2 regions of the Chromobacterium sp. ASV23 genome follow, and region 1 is predicted to be linked to the other one. Evidence: riboswitches for the same ligand, from Rfam matches in the RefSeq annotation. Region 1 holds a riboswitch; the other holds the start of a gene.
What was found. Region 1 has a riboswitch for thiamine pyrophosphate ahead of thiC (phosphomethylpyrimidine synthase ThiC). Riboswitches for the same ligand answer to the same signal wherever they lie in the genome.
Positions count from the first base shown of each region.

Region 2: another riboswitch for thiamine pyrophosphate. It lies ahead of JHD59_RS02550 (thiamine ABC transporter substrate binding subunit); the one in region 1 lies ahead of thiC (phosphomethylpyrimidine synthase ThiC).

Region 1 is NZ_JAELTR010000052.1:7,271-14,188, reverse strand. Features, by position in the region: gene JHD59_RS17480 (PLP-dependent aminotransferase family protein) at 1-934, opposite strand, end outside; gene JHD59_RS17475 (FAD-binding oxidoreductase) at 1,033-2,079, shown strand; gene JHD59_RS17470 (M24 family metallopeptidase) at 2,100-2,783, shown strand; gene JHD59_RS17465 (gamma-glutamylcyclotransferase family protein) at 2,796-3,128, shown strand; gene JHD59_RS17460 (DUF2789 domain-containing protein) at 3,201-3,440, opposite strand; gene thiC (phosphomethylpyrimidine synthase ThiC) at 3,546-5,444, opposite strand; TPP riboswitch at 5,521-5,666, opposite strand; gene JHD59_RS17450 (protein-L-isoaspartate O-methyltransferase) at 5,781-6,440, shown strand; gene JHD59_RS17445 (rhodanese-like domain-containing protein) at 6,443-6,769, shown strand; gene JHD59_RS17440 (uracil-DNA glycosylase) at 6,883-6,918, shown strand, end outside.
Region 2 is NZ_JAELTR010000003.1:96,097-103,014, forward strand. Features, by position in the region: gene JHD59_RS02530 (hypothetical protein) at 83-913, opposite strand; gene JHD59_RS02535 (ABC transporter substrate-binding protein) at 1,040-1,801, shown strand; gene JHD59_RS02540 (DUF1501 domain-containing protein) at 1,806-2,984, opposite strand; gene JHD59_RS02545 (DUF1800 family protein) at 2,995-4,437, opposite strand; TPP riboswitch at 4,567-4,661, shown strand; gene JHD59_RS02550 (thiamine ABC transporter substrate binding subunit) at 4,707-5,723, shown strand; gene JHD59_RS02555 (GNAT family N-acetyltransferase) at 5,780-6,331, shown strand; gene JHD59_RS02560 (iron ABC transporter permease) at 6,328-6,918, shown strand, end outside.

The DNA.
Region 1 (6,918 bases):
GCCGTCCTCCTGGCAGGCTGGCAAGCGGATACATCGGCCGATGCGTGAAATGGAACTCGTGGTCGTAGTCGTCTTCGATGATGTGGAAGTCATAGCGCTCCGCCAAGGCCAACAACTGCAGCCGTCGCTCCGCCGGCATCATCTTGGTGGTGGGAAACTGGTGGTGTGGCGTCAGATACACCGCCTTCACCGGATAACGGCGGCACAAGGACTCCAGTTCCCCAGGCAACATGCCTTGAGCGTCGCTTGCCGCATCCAGACACTGCGCGCCCTGCGAGCGAAATGCATTGCGCGCCGATGGATAGCTCAAACGGTCCAGCACGACCGCATCGCCGGGTTTCAACAACACCTTGCCGGCCAGATAGATGCCCATCAGGCTGCCGCGCACAAGACAAATATTCTCCAACGTAGCCGACAGGCCCCGCTCCATGGTCAGCATGCGCAACAATGACTGGCGCAGCCCCAGCTCGCCGCGCGGATCGCCATAAGACAAGCGCCCCGACCGGGCGGTTGCGATCAGGGCGCGGCGATAAGCCCGCCCTAGCGCATCGAAAGGAATCAGCCGGGAATCCGGAACATTTTCGGAAAAATCGATCAGATCCGCTTCCGGCATCTGCTCGGCCTGCTGCCGCGACAGGGTGAAGTCCAGTTCAGCCTCCTCGGCCAGCGGCGCCGGCAGCGATGCCGCAACGAACGTGCCGCGCCGCCCCTCCGCCGTTACCCACCCCTGCGCCGCCAACTCGTCGTAGGCCAGCACCACCGTCTTGCGGTTCAAGCTCAGCCTATCCGCCAGTTCCCTGCTACCAGGCAGCGCATCGCCCGGCCTGAGCCTGCCGCGCTGGATCTCGTCCGCCACCTGCTGCGCGATCTGTAGATGCGCTGGCAAGCCGCCTTCACGCCGTATGGTCAGCAACATGGACCAGGGTCTCAGCATGCGTGTCTCCCCGCATCTGGACCAGTCAATTTATAAAAACTGGATGTTTTTACTGGTCCATCACTCTTATAGCATAAGCATGCTTTTGGGAGATATGCATGATGATCGAAACCTATTCTTACCGCTTGCAGGCACTGCACTGGCTAGATGGCGTCACGCTGCGTCTGCTGTTGCGCCCGGAATGCCACCGCGGCTTGTCCATCCAGGCAGGCCAATTCTTCAGCCTGCAACTCCCATCCGGCATCACACGCAGCTACTCCCTGGCCTGCGCTCCGCGCAACGATGGTTGGCTGGAGGCCCACATCCGGCTGCGCGCAGCCGGCCAGGCCAGCGCATGGCTGCGGCATGAAGCGTGTCCTGGTCAGATGCTGACGATTAGCGGTCCCTTCGGCGACTGCGTATGGGAGGCGGAGCAGGCAGCGATAGACCGTGTGGTCATGCTGGCCACCGGCACCGGCATCGCCCCGCTGAAAGCCATGCTGGAATACGCCCACGCGGCGGGATGCCGCACGCCGATCCATCTGTATTGGGGCGGCGCCGAAGATGCCGACCTCTATCTGGCCGAATACTTTGCCAGCCTGGCTCTGCGTTGGCCCTTATTGCGTTTCATCCCCGTCCTGAGCCATGCGCCGGCGGAATGGACCGGCCGCCGCGGCTTTGTGCAAGACGTCGCCGCCGCGGACCATCCCGACCTGAGCGGCGCTCGCGTCTACGCCTGCGGCGCGCCGCGCATGGTGGAGCAGGCACGCACGCTGCTGACCGAGCGCTGCCATCTGCCCGCAGAGCGCTTTCACGCCGATGCCTTCGTCCCTGCGCAAGCGCCTGCCGCCAACCACGGCAATCTGACTGTGCGCTGGCGCCGGCCGCAAGGCGACTGGCTGACAGTACCCGCCGTTGAAGGAGATCCGCTGATAACCGCGCTGGCCGCCGCCGGTCTGGTGCTGCCGGTATGCGGCGGGCAGGCTGCTTGCGGAGCCTGCCGTGTCGCCATCGATTCCAATTGGCTGAGCCAGCTGCCGCAACCTTCTCGACAGGAGCAACGACTGCTGGCCGCGCTGGATGAGCCATCGCCGGCGCATCGCCTGGCCTGTCAGATCAAGCTGAGCACCGAACTGAACGGCCTGTCTCTGGCCGCCCATCGCTGATGTTTACAAGGAGAACCACCATGCAAGAAACCTGTTTGCCGCAAGAAGCCGTTGGCGCGGCTTTCAACCGCGAAACCATGCTGGACGTGCGACGCCGCACACGGGATGCCGTGCGCAAAATTGCATCCCACATTCGTCCCGGCATGCTGGAAGAAGACGCGGTGGAACTGGCTCGCGACGTGTTGGCCGATGCCGGCATGCTGCGGGGTTGGCACGACGTCTACGTGCGCTTTGGCCGCAACACGCTGAAAACCTTTGGCGCGCCATCGGAACCAGGCGTCTATCTTGGCGAAAACGACATTTTCTTCATCGACATCGGTCCGGTATGGAAACAGTGGGAAGGCGACGCTGGCGATACCTTCGTCACCGGCAGCGATCCGGAGCGCGCCCGTTGCGCCGACGATGCGCGCGCCATTTTCCATGAGGTGAGGAGACATTGGCTGAAGGAAGGCTGCAGCGGACGAGAACTATACCGCTACGCCGAAGACTGCGCCCACCATCGCGGCTGGCAATTGAATCTCGACCTGTCTGGCCACAGGCTGGCAGATTTCCCCCATGCCGCCATCCACAATGGCGCATTGGCGGACTTCGACCATGCGCCGAGCGCGCTGCTATGGGTGCTGGAAATCCATATCCGCCATCCCAATGAGGCATATGGCGCTTTTTTTGAAGACATGCTGCTGGACGACAGTCACTACCTGTAAGCGAGACGCGATATGCCCAAATTGTTCTCTTACGGCACGCTGCAACAAGACAATGTGCAGCTCGCCACCTTCGGCCGCCTATTGCGCGGCCGCCCGGCTCAATTAGTCGGCTTCAAGCTGGATAGTCTGGAAATTCGCGATGCCGAAGTGGTGCGCGCCAGCGGCAAGACCCACCATCCCATCGTCCGATTGAGCGAGAATCCGCAAGACTGCGTTGCCGGCAGCGTGTTCGACATCAGCGATGCGGAGCTGGAACAGGCGGACCGCTATGAGGTGGATGATTACCAGCGGGTAGAAGCGCTGCTGGATACGGGCGAACGGGCCTGGGTTTATATCGCCGCTTAGCCGCAAAAGGCCATAGACAAGGGGCGATGGCTTATCCACAACCATCGCCCGTTTCTATTTTTATCCACAGCTTCAGGATTCGCCTTGCTGCAGCAACACCGCCAGCTCGTCCACCGCCTCGCTCCATTCGGCATCATTCTCCAGCGATTGGCGCAGGAAGGCCGCCTGCGCAGGACTCCAGAACGGCGCGTCAGCCAGATTGGACTTGGGCGGCAGCGGATGGCTGGCGATGAAGGCGCGCATCGCCGCCGGATCGTCGGACAAGCCCAGCTGGCGGAACAGGCCGGGCAACAGATGGCTGCTGGTATCCATAGCAGGCTCCTGCGGTGAGGGAGATACGCTCATCGTATACCCAAGCCATCGTGGCGGCATGAAAAAAGCGGCGGTCTGCGCCGCCGCCTGTTGTTCCAGCCATACTTAGACCTTGTCGTACAGCTTGCCGCCGCTCTGCACGAATTCAATGGACTTCGCTTCCATTCCCTTGTGTAAAGCATCCTGCGCGCTGATGCCTTGTTTGGCGGCGAAGTCGCGCACATCCTGCGTGATCTTCATCGAACAGAAGTGCGGGCCGCACATGCTGCAGAAATGCGCGACCTTGGCGCTGTCCTTGGGCAGCGTTTCGTCGTGGAAGTCGCGCGCCTTGTCCGGATCGAGGCCCAGGTTGAACTGGTCTTCCCAGCGGAATTCGAAACGCGCCTTGGACAGCGCGTTGTCGCGGATCTGCGCGCCGGGGTGGCCCTTGGCCAGGTCTGCCGCGTGCGCCGCCAGCTTGTAGGTGATGATGCCTTCCTTCACATCATTCTTGTTGGGCAGGCCCAGGTGTTCCTTCTGCGTCACGTAGCACAGCATCGCGGTGCCGTACCAGCCGATCTGCGCCGCGCCGATGGCCGAGGTGATATGGTCGTAGCCTGGCGCGATGTCGGTGGTCAGCGGCCCCAGGGTGTAGAACGGCGCTTCGCGGCACCATTCCAGCTCCTTGTCCATATTCTCCTTGATCAGCTGCATCGGCACGTGGCCCGGACCTTCGATCATCACTTGCACATCGTGCTTCCAGGCAATCTGCGTCAGCTCGCCCAGCGTCTTCAACTCCGACAGCTGCGCCTCGTCATTGGCGTCCCAGGCGCTGCCGGGACGCAGGCCGTCACCCAGGCTGAAGGCCACGTCATAGGCCTTCATGATTTCGCAGATGTCCTCGAAGTGGGTGTAGAGGAAATTTTCCTGATGATGCGCCAGACACCACTTGGCCATGATGGAACCACCGCGGCTGACGATGCCAGTCATGCGGTTGGCGGTCATCGGCACGTAGGCCAGGCGCACGCCGGCGTGGATGGTGAAGTAGTCGACGCCCTGCTCGGCCTGCTCGATCAACGTGTCCTTGAAGATTTCCCAGGTCAGGTCTTCGGCCTTGCCGTTCACTTTCTCCAGCGCCTGGTAGATCGGCACGGTGCCGATCGGCACCGGCGAGTTGCGCAGAATCCACTCGCGCGTTTCGTGGATGTTCTTGCCGGTGGACAGGTCCATGATGGTGTCGGCGCCCCAGCGTATGCCCCAGGTCATCTTGTCCACTTCTTCGGATATCGACGACGTTACCGCGCTATTGCCGATATTGCCGTTGATCTTCACCAGAAAATTGCGGCCGATGATCATCGGTTCGGATTCCGGGTGGTTGATGTTGGCCGGGATGATGGCGCGGCCGGCGGCCACTTCCTGACGCACGAATTCGGCGGTGATCTCTTCCGGCAGATTGGCGCCGAAGCTGTGGCCCTTGTGCTGGCGCGTCATCAGGTCCAGCAGGCGCTGGTTGCCGGTGGCTTGCAGCGATGCCACATAGGCGCGGCGATTCAGGTTTTCGCGGATGGCGACGAATTCCATCTCCGGCGTGATGATGCCGCGGCGCGCGTAGTGCATCTGGCTGACGTTGCGGCCGGCCTTGGCGCGGCGCGGTTTGCGCTGCAGATTGAAGCGCAGCTCGGCCAGCTTGGGATCGGCCTCGCGGGCGCGTCCGTATTCGCTGGACAAGCCATCCAGTTGCTCGCAATCGCCGCGCTCTGCGATCCAGCCGGCGCGCAGCGGCGCGAGGCCGCTCTGGATGTCTATATTCACCGCCGGATCGCTGTATGGGCCGCTGGTGTCGTAAACGAAGATGGGCGGATTCTGTTCGCCGCCGAACTGGGTCGGCGTGTCGGCCTGGCGGATCTCGCGCATCGGCACTTGAATGTCCGGACGGCTGCCCTGTACATAGATCTTGCGGGAATTCGGCAAAGGCTGGATGGCGGCGGCATCCACCACCATGGCTTGGTTCACGGGCGCGTTCATCGGGCGGGTCTCCAAAAACGATGAAACGGCGCAAGGAGCGATCCGGCGTGGCCGGCTGCGGGCCCGGACGGGCCTGTGAGGGCAGTTGACGCTTCCCTACGCCGGTATTATCCGGGTCAGGTTCCAAGGGTATTTCTCACCCGCGTCCCGCCGCCCGTCACGGCAGACTACACTGGGGTAGCCCTTCGACGGACGCCGGGGGCAGGACCCCTAGCGATGCTGTGAAGGTAAGGCAAATATGGGATAATCGCAAGTTATCGTCATGACCAGAGTCTTGCCGCCGCCGCTGTCTTCCATCCGGCGGAGCGGACTCCCAGCCCTCCGGAGTGTAAGTTGATGGATTTCGAAAAAACCCGTTTCAACATGGTCGAACAGCAGATTCGCCCGTGGGATGTACTGGATCAGACCATTCTGGATCTGCTGTTCCACGTGAAACGCGAGGACTTCGTCGCCGACAGCCAGCGCCAGCTGGCTTTCGTCGATACCGAACTGCCGCTGCCCAACGGCCGCAAGATGTTGCAACCGAAAATGGAAGCGCGCCTGGCCCAGGACGCCGGCATCCAGCCGACCGACAAGATTCTGGAAATCGGCACCGGCAGCGGCTATCTGACCGCGCTGCTGGCCAAGCTGGGCAAGCAGGTGGTCAGCGTCGAAATCGATCCGGCGCAGAAGGAGCGCGCCGCCGCCAATCTGAAAAAAGCCGGCATCGCCAACGTCACCCTGGTTGAGGGCGACGGCGTGCTGGGCCTGCCGGACCAGGCGCCTTACGACGTGATCGTGGTGGGCGGCTCCCTGCCGGTCGTGCCGCAGGAACTGAAGAACCAGCTGGCCGTCGGCGGCCGCCTGATTCTGGTGGTCGGTGATCTGCCGGTGATGAGCTGCAAGCTGATTCAGCGCGAAACCGAAACCAGCTTCCGCGAAACGGCGCTGTTCGAAACCTGTATCGAGCGGCTGCAAAAATTCGAGGCGGTGGAACCCGCCCGTTTCAGCTTCTGATCATGCTGCGCGAAATCACCGCCCCCGCCCTCGCCGCGCAACTGGCAGACCCGCAGGCCAAGCGCCCGGTGCTGCTGGACGTGCGCGAAGGCTGGGAATACCAGCTCGCGCACATCGAAGGCAGCGTGCACATCCCGATGAATCTGATTCCGATCCGGATGAGCGAGCTGCCGGACGACGCCACCATCGTCGCCATCTGCCACCATGGCATGCGCAGCGCCCAGGTGGCGCTGTTCCTGCAGAATGCCGGCTTTGACGATGTGATCAATCTGCAAGGCGGCATCGACGCCTGGTCGACGCAGGTGGATTCTACCGTCGCCCGCTACTAAGCGCGCCGCGCCCGCCAGACGACACCGCCTCCGGGCGGTGTTTTGTTTGGAACGAATCGCGCCGTCCCCATTCCAAGCCTCGTTATCCGCATGACCCGCCGCAAAGAAACCTTATGTCCGCTCTGACTTACCTGTCTCCCGCCCTCGCC
Region 2 (6,918 bases), on a different contig from region 1:
GGATGGCGAATCTGCCGTCGGAGCGGGAGCGGCGGGCAAAGCGCGCTCCCCTCCGACCTGGGCATCGCCCGGGTGACTGGCCCTATAGCACGGCCCAGATGCCGATGATGGCGGCCAGGATCAGCACGCCGGTCAGAATTTGCGATGTATTCTTTTCCTTCTGCAGCGCGCGTTTCATCTGGTCCTGCGCGTTTTCCGCCACGTCCAGCTTCTGTTGCAGTTCCGCCCTGGCCTCATCCTGGCTGGCCAGCATTTTCAGCATTTCCTCGCCACCGAATTCATGCACCGTGTCTTTGTTCCACACTCCCAGCAGCTTGCTGACTTTGTCTTTGAAGTACAAGGCGCTGCGTTGGGCCGGGTCTTGCCATTCAAACTGAAAGCCCTGTCCCGCGTAGAACGAGTGTTTTCGGGTTTGTTCCTCTTCGGTGGCCGGCTGGCTGAGGGTGACCAGGCCGGGGGCGATGGCGTAGTCGGGACAGGTGCTCTTGGCCCAGGCGACCGCATTGCCGAACAAATAAGTGTCTAGGCCCGTGCCTTCCAGCCCGGGGCTGCAATGCACGCCGTTCTTGGGGCCGAAGGTGACGGTCTTGCTGGGACGATCCACGCGCACCCAGGCCATGTTGTACAAGGCGTGGAAACGGCTGTCGTCGCCCTCCATCGGGTGCCAGTGGCTGCCATCGGAACGGGCGTAGCCGCGGAACTGCAGGCGGTAGTAGTCGGATTGGCTGGTGACGGCGCGGCTGCGCTGCAGAATGCCGTAGATGGGATGGGGGCCGACCTGAAGGGTCAGAATGGTTTCCCCCAGCGGGATGGCATGGTTGGCCAGGCTGGCTTCGTTCTCCGGCGGCAATAGCGGAATCTCTTCCGTCTCCGGCTCGGCCTGGCTGTTGCTCTTGGTGTTGTTGCTGGTCATCGGCTAGGCATTCCATGCGGTTTGCTGGGTGATGTGGACGATTCTATCGTACATTTTAGGAGAGCAGCAGCGGGCTTGCCGCCTGCTTGCGAAGGAGAGGGCGTGGGCTGGATCCGAGGGGTTTTGTTGAGCGCGTTTGCCCTGCCGGCATTGGCGGGCGGCGTCTGCGATCGGCCGTTGAGCGTGGGCTGGGATGAATGGCCGCCATTTCAATACCAGGGGCGCGATGAGCAGGTAGCCGGGTATTCGGCGGCCTTGCTGAATCAGGCTGCCGCCAAACTGGGGTGTCGCATGACCTACCGGCGCTTGCCGTGGCCGCGCACTTTGCAGCAGCTGCGTCTGGGTCAGCTGGATGCGGCGATGCAGGCCTTGAAGACGCCGGAGCGGGAGGCCTATGCCTGCTTTGTCCAGGGCTATAGCCCGACCATGGTGCAACTATGGGCGCGGCGTGACCGCATGGCGCGCTGGCCGGTGCGTAAACTGGAGGATCTGGGCCGTCTAGGCCATCTCCGCCTAGGCGTGACCCGCGGCGACAGTTACGGCGATGCCCTCGACCATTGGCTGCAGGCACCGCCCAAATCGGTAAGCGTGGATATCGGCGAGACCCTGGATGGCAGTTTCCGCAAGCTGCAACTGGGGCGCATTGATCTGTTGCTGGCCAACAGCATCACTGCGCAGCGCGAAGTGGCCAGATTGCCGCAAAGTCCGCAGATGGTTGCCTTGCCGCCCAAGTGGTTTGTGGGCCAGGCCTACTATGTTTTCAGCCGTCGCAGCGTGCCGGTCCAGCAGTGCCGGGCCTTTGCCGATGCCTTGCAGGCCATGCGGCAGGACGGCACGGTGGCGCGTCTCTATCGCAGCCAGTTCGGCGTGCCGTACCCGGAGCATTGAAGGTTCAAGCGCGCAACAGCGGCAGGGTGGAAAAGCGGTCTCCCAGCACATTGCGGCTGTCCTTGCCCCACCAGTTCTCCATCGCCGTGGCGTAGACCTGGCGAAAATCTATGGCATGCGGGAGATTGCCCTCGCTGACGCCGGCCAGCTGCGGCGTGGCGCCGTATAGCCCGCCGTTGACGCGGCCGCCCAGTGCGAAGTGCGCATTGGCCGTGCCGTGATCCGTGCCGCGATTGCCGTTCTCGCGCGGGCGGCGGCCGAATTCGGCGTAGGTCAGCACCAGCGTGTCATCCCAGCGGCCCAGCCGCGTCATCTCGCTTCTTAGCTGCGCCAGGCCATCGGCCAGTTCGGCTAGCAGCCGCGCCTGCGTCGGCTGCTGGTTGCCGTGGGTGTCGAAACCGGTCAGCGTGATGCGCGCCACCGCAATATCCACGCCGCGTGACAGCGTGTCGGTCAGGGTGCGTACCGCGTTGCCGAAGCCGCCATTGGGTTTGGGGCCGGCGGTGGGCGATTCGCTCGCCGCGGTGCGCGGCAGCGGGGCCAGGCTGGCGGCGGCCTGGCGGATATCGCCTTCCACTTTCAGGATGTGCTCCAGCGCCGAGCCGGCGTGGCCCGGCTGTTGGTCCGCCACCAGCTTGGCCTGGCGCGCGAAGTCCTGCGGATTCAACAGCACCACGGCGCGCGAGCCGCCATCGAGCGGTCCCAGCACCTGGCTGGACAGCACTACGCCATCGGCGGCGAAGTTCTTCGGCGTCGGCTGCTCGCGGAACAGCCGCGTCAGCCAGCCTTCGGTCAGGAATTGCTGGCTGGCCGAGGCGGTATCCCAGATTTCGATCGAGCGGAAGTGCGACAGATTCGGGTCGGGATAGCCCACGCTCTGCAGCAACGCCAGCTGCTTGTCCTGCCACAGCGGCATCAGCGGCGCCAGGGAAGGGTGCAGGCCGATTTCGCCATTGAGCTGCAGCACCTGCTCGCGGGCGATGGCGATGCCGGGGCGCAGCCGGTAGTAGTCGGCGCTGGCGTAGGGCACCACGGTGTTGAGGCCGTCGTTGCCGCCTTTGAGCTCCACCAGCACCAAGAGCCGTTTGTAGCCTGCCGGCGCCAGCGCCCAGGACAGATTGGGCAGCACCGTCATCATCAGTCCCGCGCCGGCGGCTTTCAGGAATTCGCGTCGTTTGAACATGGCAGGCTCCTCATTCCACCTGGTAGGACGGGTCCATCAGCAACTGGGCGATGGCCTTGGCGCCGCTTTCTCCCTGCGGCAAGGGATTGGCCGGCGGCACCGCCAGCAGCATCCGCGCCGCGTCGGACGCGCTCTTCACGTCATAGATGGCAGCCCATTCGTCCGGCTGCAGCTTCATCGACGCCACGCCCTTGGCGACGAAGCGGTTGATTCGCGCCTCGCGGCCCGCCATCTCGTTCATGCTGCCGTCCGCTTGGGCGAAGGCGTCGCGCGCCGGGGCGGCGTCGTGGGTGATGCGGTCCAGAAACTGCTTGCGTGTCAGCAGGGTGGCGCTGTTGATCCAGGCTTCGCCGCCGGGCCAGCCTTTGACATTGGGCGGCGCGAACACGTCCTGCCCCAGTTGGCGGTTCAGCCCGGCGATCACGCGCCAATCCGGCGGCATCAGGTCAAACGTCACCAGCGTGCCGACCGTCAGTTCCACCGGCGATTTCACCAGTTGGCCCTGGCTGCGCCAGAACTGCGGCGTCAGCAGCAGCGCGCGCATCAAGGGCTTTAACTGATAATGATTGCGGCGGAAGTCGGCCGCCAGCTTGTTGACCGCAGCGGCGTCCGGCGTGGGCGATACAAAATTGCGCCACAGCTTGTTGGTGATGAATACCGAGGTTTGCGGCTGCTGCAGCAACAGATCGACCACGTCGTCGCCGTCGAAATTGCCGCGCTGGCCGAAGATGAGCTTGTCGCCGGTGTCGCGCAACCGCGGGCGGACGATGAATTGGTCGTCATGGTCCAGGCCCCAGCCGGTGAAGGCGCGCGCCGCTTCGCGGATATCCTGTTCCGTGTAATGGCCCTCGCCCAGCGTGAACAGCTCCATCACTTCGCGCGCGAAGTTCTCGTTCGGCTGCTCCTTGCGGTTATTGGCGGTATCCAGATAACGCATCATCGCCGGATCGCGCGCCACCGCGTGCAAGAGCTGGCCGAAGTCGCCCAGCGCGTAGTGGCGCAGCAGCAGGTTCTGCTGGTACATCATTTGCGGCGAGCGCACCTTGTCCAGCGCCGACACGAAATGGTTGTGCCAGAACAGGGTCATTTTCTCGGTCAATGGCGACGGCGTGTCGCGCATTTCGGTCAGCCACCAGCTGCGCAGCTCCACCGCGTGCTGGTTGCGCTCCTGCTGCAGCGCTTTTTTCTGTTCTTCGGAGAGGCCGGGCTGGCCGGGGCGTTCGAACGGCTCATTGGCCCAGCCCGGCGGCGGCGTGACGGCCTGAGTGCGCGCGCCGGCCAGAATCTTGTCCACCGCCGCCTCGCGGCTCAGCGGCGCGAAAACGGCGATTTGCGCCGGATTGGCGCCGAAGCCGGTGCGCAGCAACAGGTGGCGCGCGCCGTCTACGCCGATGTCGGCCAGGGCGCACAAGGGCAGGCCGCACAGGACGGCGGCCAGCAGGATTCGTTTCATGGTTGTCTTCCCCCTTTTCGGGTGGATTCTTGAGCGAGCGATGTCAGCATAGTGGCTACTTTTCGCTGCGGTATTAAGCGAATGGGGCAGAGTGTTAAGTTGTTTGCCGTATTCTCCGTTATACTGTGGCCCTATCACCGGGGGTGCCCGCCATGCGGGCTGAGAGACACCCTGAGAACCTGATCTGGGTCATGCCAGCGGAGGGAGCGTGATGCGCGGGAAGTCTCCCGCATGCCCGCTTGCTCCGTCGTTTCTGTACGGAGAATTTCATGAAGTGGTTTCCCAAGCTTGTTGTCCTTGCCCTGAGCCTGTCCGGCCTTTCCGTCCAAGCCGCCGAGTTGCGCGTGCTGGCGCATAGCTCCTTCAGCGTGGACAAGCCGCTGCTGGCGGCCTTTGAAAAGCAGACCGGCGCCAAGGTGTCCATCATCAAGGCCGGCGATGCCGGCGAGATGGTCAACAAGCTGATTCTGACCAAGTCCGCGCCGATTGCCGATGTGGTGTTCGGCATCGACAACAGCCTGATCGGCAAGGCCGAGCAAGCCGGCGCGCTGGCGCCGCTGCCGGCCGATCTGGCTCGCGGCGGCAAGGTTAGCCTGCCGGGCGCAGCCGCCATCGACTACGGCTATGTCACCTTGAACTACGACAAGACCTGGTTCGCCAAGAACAAGCTGCCCTTGCCTAAGTCCCTGAACGACCTGACGTTGCCGGCCTACAAAAACCTGCTGGTGGTGGAAAATCCGGCCACGTCCAGTCCGGGCCTGGCTTTTCTGGCCGCCACCATCCACGCCTTGGGCGAAGACAAGGCGTTCGTGCTTTGGGGCAAGCTGCGCGACAACGGCCTGAAGGTCAGCAAGGGCTGGACCGAAGCGTATTACACCGACTTCTCCAAGAACGGCGGCGGCCGGCCCATCGTGGTCAGCTACGCCACCAGCCCGGCGGCCGAAGTGTTCTACAGCAAGGAAAAGCTGACGGATGCCCCGACCGGCAACCTGCTGTTGCCGGGCACGGTGTTCCGCCAAGTGGAAGGCGCGGCGCTGGTCAAGGGCGGCAAGGAGCCGAAGCTGGCGCAACAGTTCATCGCCTTCCTGCGCTCGGATGCGGTGCAAAAGGCCATCCCGACGCAAATGTGGATGTACCCGGCGATGGACAATATCGCGCTGGACCCGGTGTTCAAGCATGCCGAACAGCCCACCGCGCATGACACCCCCGACAGCGCCACGCTGGCCGCCAAGCAGCGCGGCTGGGTCAGCCGCTGGACGCGGGTGGTGTTGAAGTCTGGTAATTGATGCCTGAAGCGGCCGGTTTCTGCCATGATTCGATCATGACAATCTGGAGAAACAGGATGATCGCTGACATCATCAGTCCCCGCCTGATCATGCGCCACCTCGATGCGGACTTTTTGCAGACTTGCCTGTACGGCGACTCAAGCGCCGCAGCCGCGCAGCTGGGTTGCCCGCTCCCCGCCGACTGGCTGGCGGAGCGGCCGCTGATGGCGATGCGGCTGCAGGACATGGCGGAAGACCCGGCTTACGCGCCGTGGTCAGTGCGCGCGATGCTGCGTCGCGAAGACCTGGCCATGGTCGGCCACATCAATTTCCACACCATGCCCGGCCATCCGTACCTGAACGGCTATGGCGACGTGGAGCTGGGCTACGCGGTGTACCCGGCCTTCCGCCGCCAGGGTTATGCCCGCGAGGCGCTGCTGGCGATGGCCGGCTGGGCGGTGGAGCAGGGCGGCGTGGCGCGGCTGGTGTTGTCGATCGAGCCGGGCAATCTCCCGTCGCACGCCTTGGCGGCGCAACTGGGCTTCGCCAAGGTGGGCCAGGTGCGCGACGAAGACGGTTGCGAGGATGTATTGACGGCTGATTGGCCGTTGTCTGGAGTGCTTGTTTGAAGCGTTTCGATGTACCCAGGCAGGCGCTCGCCGGCCTGCCCCTGTTGTTTCTATTCCTGCTGGCGATTTTGCCGCTGCTTCGGCTGCTGGCCGAGGGTGGCCTGCAGTTCAGCCCCGGCCTGCTGAGCGATCCGTATCTGCGCTGGCGCCTGTTGTGGTCGCTGAGCCAGGCGGCCGCCAGCGCCTTGTTGTGCCTGCTGCTGGGCGCGCCGCTGGCCTGGCTGTTGGCGCGCTATCGTTTTGCCGGCCGCGGCCTGTTGCTGCGCCTGTTGATGCTGCCCTTTGTGATGCCGACGCTGGTGGCGGCGATGGGCGTGCTGGCGCTGTTCGGTCCGCAGGGACTGTTCGGCGTCAATCTGCAGGACACGCCGTGGCTGCTGTTGTACGGCAATCTGTTCTTCAATCTGCCGCTGGTGGTGCGCGCCGGCTGCGATGGCTTCTCCCAGGTGCCGGCCAGCCGGCTGGCCGCCGCGCGCACGCTGGGCGCCACGCCGTGGCGTGCGTTCTGGCGGGTGGAATGGCCGGCGGCCTTGCCCTGGCTGTTGTCCAGCCTGTGCCTGGTCTTCCTGTATTGCTTCTCCGGCTTT